2 linked regions of the Roseobacter denitrificans OCh 114 genome follow. The protein of the gene in region 2 interacts with the protein of the main gene of each other region in a pairwise test. Links are inferred from orthologs where the notes say so. Each region holds a gene or a part of one and is shown on either strand. Other genes may lie near its edges. The genes, in order: RD1_RS14065 and cheB.

Region 1 (3,319 bases), 780 kb from region 2 along the record:
GTGAAACGTTTGTTGTTAAGGCGGAAATCATCTCGCGCCGCTCCGAAACGCCACTTTCTGAACAAACAAATTGTGCATAACTTGGGAAGGTGTCGATGCCAACTGCCTTAAGGCGATGTCGTAGCCGCGACTGTATCATCGACATTTTTTCCGCGACAAGCTGCAGGCCACTCTCCTTGTAAGCAAGTTCTGCGATAGACTTGAAACTGGCCTCATCTAAACCAGCGCTTTCCATCTTTTCGACCATTATGCAGCACTGCTTTGTTCTTTTGAAACGATTGTGGACAAGTCCAAGACACGTATCATTCTCTCGTTTATCAAAGTGAGCGCGCTGACCACATTTTGGCTCGCGCTCGGTTGCATTTCCGGGGGAGGCTGTAAGTCATCAACCGTCAACGCAATGATGTCAGAAACGGCGTCAACAAGCAGTCCGGTCATGCTTTCCTCGTGGTTCACGACGATAATGACGTTTCGATCAGTGTGCTCCCTCGGGCTTAGGCCCAATCGTTGCGCTAAATCCATGACAGGTAGTACTGTACCACGCAGGTTTATCACTCCCTTCATATAGCTGGGAGCATGAGGTAAGGGTGTTGTTCTGGTCCAACCGCGAATTTCTCTTACAGACATGATATCCAGGGAGTATTCTTGGTCTGCGAGCTGGAACGTCAGGAGTTCCAGAGTCTCCGGCGTATCTTTTTCACTCATGATGTTGCTCCTGATACAGTAGAACTATGCCCAGATATGTTTGAGCCGATTGCGTTTGTGATAATGTCTGACGTGTCCAAAATCAGAGCGATCTGGCCATCTCCGAGAATAGTAGCGGCGGCTATCCCAGGGGCGCGATAGAAGCTGTCATCCAAACCCTTGATGACGACTTGTCTCTGGTCCTGTATGCTATCGATTATGAGAGCAGCGCGGCTTTCGTCTTCATGTGCGATCAAAAGGACGACTGACCCTTCGTAGTCATCAATGGGGCCCCGGTATCCCAGTTCTTCGCCTAGATCGAAAAGAGGCACAAAGCCACTTCTTACCCTGACAACGTTTGCGCCGGGGCGGACCATCTCAACATCATCATTACTGAGTGTTAGCGTTTCAATCACCACATTCAGGGGGAGGACAAGGGTCTCATCTGCAACCTGAACAACCATTCCGTCCAAGACGGCCAGAGTAAGTGGCAAAGATATTGAAAAAGTAGTGCCTGAACCCGGTGTCGACGAAATCGTGATGCGGCCGCCCAGAGCTTGAATCGCGGTTCGTACAACGTCCATCCCCACGCCACGACCTGAAAGGTCTGACACAACTGACGCCGTCGAAAACCCCGGCAGGAACAGCAAGTTGTCAATTTCACTTTCAGACAACGATGCGTCTTTGGGGATCAACCCTTTGTCGATAGCAATTTGCAAAACCTTTGGGCGGTTAATGCCAGCCCCATCATCGGCAACTTCTATCACCACCCGTCCGGATCTGTGTGCAGCCGTAAGTTTAACCTGGCCTTGGGCTGGTTTGCCAGCCGCAAGCCTCGCGTCTGTTGTCTCCAGGCCATGATCAACTGCATTCCTGATCATATGCGTAAGAGGATCGGCCAGACGCTCGATAACTGTCTTATCGACTTCGGTTCCCTCGCCATTGGTGACAAGGCGGACGTCTTTATCAACGGCGGCCGATGACTCTCGAACGATTCTCGACATGCGTTGAAAGAGGGATTTAACCGGCTGCGCGCGGATCATCATCACGCTGTCCTGGATGTCACGGGTCAGTCGCTGAAACTCTTCCAGCCCGTTCATTGCGTCTGAGTGCGGAGATAACCCCGAGCTTTCAAGGCTCTGCGAGAGCATCGCCTGATTGATTACCAATTCGCCAACAAGGTTCACCAAACGTTCAATTCTGTCGAGATCCACTCGAACGACTGATTTCGCCGGTGCAGCCGGGGTGGGTGTTTTCTGTTCGGCTTTCTGTGGTGCCACGACCTTTTCTGTTGCTTCTGGGGCTGGTTTGGAGAGTTCCGCAATGGGGTCGGGTTCCGAAACTTCTTCCACCTTGGCAGCCGGTGTGGTCAATTCACTGATCGGGTCCGCGTCGGCGGTGCTGTCTTCAGAGCCGTTCTGTTCTTCCTGCGTGTCTTCATCGTCGACACTCTTGATGTCCAAGAGACAAAGTCCCTCTACAAATTCAAATGCTGCCGAGATTTCAGCTTCTTCAACATCCGTTGTAAGCTCAATGTGCCATGACAGATATGCATTTTCGGGGGCGAGGCTCGCCAGTTCAGGTACCTGATCCGTTTTGCACGTAACTTTACACTCACCCATTTCATCCAGTGCGCGCAGGATTTGAAAAGGTTCGTTTCCTGTTTCGTAAAGCTCATTCTCCGGTTTAAATGTAATCTCATATCTGGAGCTTCTTGGGCCTTCGTCTTCATCAAAAGTCAACGGCGGCAACAGGTCGAGAGCATCCCCCTCATCGGCATCACCCAAATCGAGATCAAACGATAAAGCGGCAGGTTGAAAGTCAATTTCCTCTTCGACTTCCTCTTCTTCGGGTATCGCGCCGTTTTCGCCTAGCAACTCATCCAACAGTGCAAGGAGCTTGGAGGTTTCATCCTCCGGAAGCGTGCCGGCGTCACGGCTGATGCGCACGAGATCAGAGAGATGATCCGAGCATTGAAAAAACAATTTGAGCGCATTCGCATCCGCGACCATGCGCCCAGCTCGGATTTCATCAAGCACCGTCTCGAACCGATGCGCAAATCGGACAAGCGCTTCCAGACCAAATGCCCCGGCACCGCCTTTGATGGAGTGAACCGCTCTGAACACAACGTTGATGGTTTCAGGATCACCCGCGCCGTCATTGAGAGCTTCGAGACCATCCTGCAGCGCTTCCAGTAGTTCTTCGCATTCAATGAAGAAAGACGCTCGGATTTCCGCCATAGGATCATTTGAATCAGTCATTTCAGCCTCTTACCCGGCAACCATTTGGAGCGCTTTGACCAGCTTGTTGGGGTCAAACGGCTTCACGATCCATCCGGTGGCACCAGCACCGCGCGCGCGCGCCTTCAGCTCAGGTGCAGCCTCAGTCGTCAGCACGAGGATGGGCGTGGCGCGGTGTTTGTCTTGTTCGCGTACGGCGTCAATGAAACCGAAACCGTCCATGCGCGGCATGTTGATGTCGGTGATAATCGCATCGGGCTCAAGCCCTTCGAGCACCTCAATGCCGTGGATGCCGTCGTCAGCGGTATGGACAGTGAAGCCCGCGGGTACGAGGGCCAAACGGATCATGTCACGCATCGTGCGACTGTCGTCTACGGCAAGAATTTCGAGTGTCA
Region 2 (3,208 bases):
TCCTACCGCCGGAGCCATTTCACCTAAAAAAGCAGTAAATTGGAAAAGGCCTCGCAATTCGTGAGGCCTCTATATTTTGGCAGGGTAACACTCGACTGCTATGACATATCCGCTTGGCACGCCTCGATCTCAGTCTTCACGCCCTGCATCACATCGTCAATGCCAGCACCGGTTTAGCTGGTCTCAGAAATATAGTGGCGGAAACTTACTCCGCCAAATCCCGTACACCTGACCACTCCCATGGTCCAACTCATCCCGGTGATACACAAATTCAGCTATCAAAACTGTCGCTAAGCTACTGTAATATCTGAATAGCTCTGTTTGGCAGCTGCCTAACATGCCAAACGGCGGGCCCAGTAGTGATTTGGTGCTAATCTCAGACACCTACTTGATCTTGCGTCAAATCTTATCGTCTTTACCCTTGGATATCACAAATGGATATACTGGCAAGCGGCAGTGATTTCACCATTCCGTCCCTTCGGCACTCTCCGTCTTATCGCGACCGGTAACATGCGCAACCGTGTTCAGGCAAAGAGCGCCAACCGTTGAAAGCACATTATCAAAACAGTTCCAAATCGTTTCCACTTGGCTGGGACGGTACGGGTACTTCTTTGGGTAGCACTTCGTCCGCTCTTACTTTTTGCATGACACGGCCTGATGTGGGCCAGAACATGATGTGTCGCGCCGAGTCTCCGCCGAGTGAATGTCCTTCACAGTCAATCCCTTCTTTTCGAAGAAAATCCAGTGTGAACTGACTGTTCAGCAAGCCGATATCACTCAGACCGGCAACCATACGCGCACCGCCAAAGGCCTTTGCACGCAGGCGACGCCGTTCGCCGCCAAGTTTCAGAATATCGTTGATCAACAATTCCATCGCGTTGATACCCGCCAGATTGCAAACACCCGAGCTTCTGGTGCTGACGGTCAAAAGCATGTGGTTCATACCACCTACCTTGGCCACCGGGTCCCACAGACAGCATGAAACGCAAGACCCTAGAATTGTGGAGATTGCCCGATCAGGATCAGCGGAAACCGCACGTTCACCCTGAGTTATATGTTGACGGTTTTTTGTCATTGCAAAGGTACCTTGGTCGTTCTGCGCGCTGTTCGTGCCGATGCGTTCTTGCTCTCTCGCAGCGCTTCACCGATTTTGTGGATTGGCAGTTGATGCTGGACAGCGCCCAGACCGAAAGCGACGCGCGGCATGCCGTAAACCACGGATGTTTCCTCATCCTGGCCGAATGTGGTGGCACCAGCCTCTGCCAATTTCAACATGCCTTGCGCACCATCCTTCCCCAGACCTGTCAGGATCGCAACGGACACTTTTTTAGCTTCGGAAACAGCGGATAAAAACAGGGTATCAACCGATGGGCAGTGCAAGGCGGCGGGATCATTCGCAACAAACCGACACTGCCAGCCATCCATGCGCCTTACGACTTCCGTGTGTTTTCCGATCCCGGGCGCTAGGATCACATCACCCCGACGCAGCGGCACGCCTTCTTCGGCGAGTTTCACGTTCTGCGGCAGTTGTCTGTCCAGCCTTTGGGAAAAGCTTTCAAGAAAGTTACCGGGCATGTGCTGAACGATGACGACGGGTGCACCGTCAGGGTCAAGCTTTGGCAACACGGCTTCCAAGGCTGACACGCCGCCTGTTGATGCGCCAATCAAGATCAGCGACCCCCTGCGACAAGGCTGACCCAGCGCGGAAGCGCGCTGCATCATGGGCGCATCTGCTGGTTTTTCTGTCGCCTCGCCCCTTTTCAGGGAAGCCGGACGCGTGCAGGCCGCCTGATAGACCCGCTCACAAATGTCGCGCGAAAGATCAAGGTCATACCCATCTGTCGGTTTCAAAATACAGTCGATCGCACCGCGTGAAAGCGCCTGAACAGCCGCATCGCTGCCTTTGCTTGTCAGGCTGGACAGCATGACAACCGGCATAGGGCGCGCGCGCATCAGGCGCGTCAAAAACTCCAGACCGCTCATCCCCGGCATTTCGATGTCCAGCGTTATGACGTCGGCCGGATTGGCGCGGATGTAATCGCGCGCTTCAACGGCATCGCTTGCCTCCCCGACAACTTCTAGGCGTCTGTCCGAGGCCAATACTGTGCGCAGCCACATCCGGATCACACGCGAATCGTCAACAATCAAGACCTTCTTGGCCGGTACGTGAGATTGATGCTCGTTCGTATCGCTGTGCAAAACCATGCTCTTTTCCGTTTGGGGTCCCAAAGCATGCCTGATGTGACACGCACTTGTCCAAACATGCCGCACAGATGTAAATTGAGCCTTAATGGTCGTGCATCGCAGTCCCTAAAAAGCGGTGAAACGCCCGTCAGGCCCCGTGTTCAGCGATCATCTGGCGCGAAATAATGACACGCATGACTTCGTTTGTGCCTTCCAGAATCTGGTGCACGCGCAAATCCCGCACGATTTTTTCGATCCCGTAGTCTGCAAGATAGCCGTATCCGCCGTGCAGTTGCAGCGCCTGATTGGCCACATCAAATGCAACATCTGTCACGTAAAGCTTTGCCATTGCACAATATTTTGTGGCATCCGCAGCTTTAGCATCCAGTTTGGACGCGGCCTGACGCAGGAATATCCGCGCGGTCTGCAACTTGACTTCCATATCCGCCAGTTTGAATTGCAGCGCCTGAAACTGATCCAGCCGTTGCCCGAATGCCTTGCGCTCCGCGGTATAGGACAGGGCAGCGTTCAGCGCCGCCTGCGCGCCACCAAGGGCGGATGCGGCGATGTTCAATCGCCCCCCGTCAAGGCCCGCCATCGCGTAGGCAAACCCCTGCCCTTCCTGCCCGACCAGATTGTCCGCCGGGATCGCGCAGTCATCAAACTGCACCTGTGCCGTGGGTTGCGCGCGCCATCCCATCTTGTTTTCGAGGGCGCCAAAAGACAGACCTTCGCGCCCGTTTTCAATCAGTACGGCGGAAATACCCTTGGGGCCTGCATCCCCCGTGCGCACCATCGTGAGGTAGACATCGGAATATCCGCCACCCGAAATGAACGCCTTGGTGCCGTTCAACACATAGCCTGAGTTGCTGCGCTGCGCCCGCGTGCGCAGGGCAGCGGCATCAGATCCTGACCCGGGTTCGGTCAGGCAATAAGAGAATACGGTTTCCATGGTACACAGCTTGGGCAACCAGTGTGTTTTCATGGCGTCAGAACCATAGGTGTCGATCATGCCGCCGCACAT

The links.
Region 1: the proteins of cheB (region 2) and RD1_RS14065 interact in binary tests that used the Escherichia coli proteins (3 or more experiments, as listed by UniProt). The link is inferred for Roseobacter denitrificans OCh 114 from one-to-one orthologs.

Annotation. Positions count from the first base shown.
Region 1 is NC_008209.1:2,927,655-2,930,973, reverse strand. The notes cover bases 324-3,316. They hold RD1_RS14065 (chemotaxis protein CheA), read right to left. Parts: upstream 2,946-3,316; coding sequence 702-2,945; downstream 324-701. Other genes in these bases: RD1_RS14060 (response regulator), read right to left, coding at 2,955-3,316; RD1_RS14070 (chemotaxis protein CheW), read right to left, coding at 324-705. In the rest of the region: RD1_RS14075 (CheR family methyltransferase), read right to left, coding at 1-247; more of RD1_RS14070, read right to left, coding at 247-323; more of RD1_RS14060, read right to left, coding at 3,317-3,319; RD1_RS14055 (STAS domain-containing protein), read right to left, coding at 3,317-3,319. UniProt on the Escherichia coli protein: Involved in the transmission of sensory signals from the chemoreceptors to the flagellar motors. CheA is autophosphorylated; it can transfer its phosphate group to either CheB or CheY.
Region 2 is NC_008209.1:2,147,660-2,150,867, reverse strand. What follows is about bases 139-3,020. They hold cheB (chemotaxis-specific protein-glutamate methyltransferase CheB), read right to left. Parts: upstream 2,206-3,020; coding sequence 1,072-2,205; downstream 139-1,071. Other genes in these bases: RD1_RS10345 (acyl-CoA dehydrogenase family protein), read right to left, coding at 2,333-3,020; RD1_RS10355 (chemotaxis protein CheD), read right to left, coding at 560-943. Also shown: more of RD1_RS10345, read right to left, coding at 3,021-3,208. UniProt on the Escherichia coli protein: Involved in chemotaxis. Part of a chemotaxis signal transduction system that modulates chemotaxis in response to various stimuli.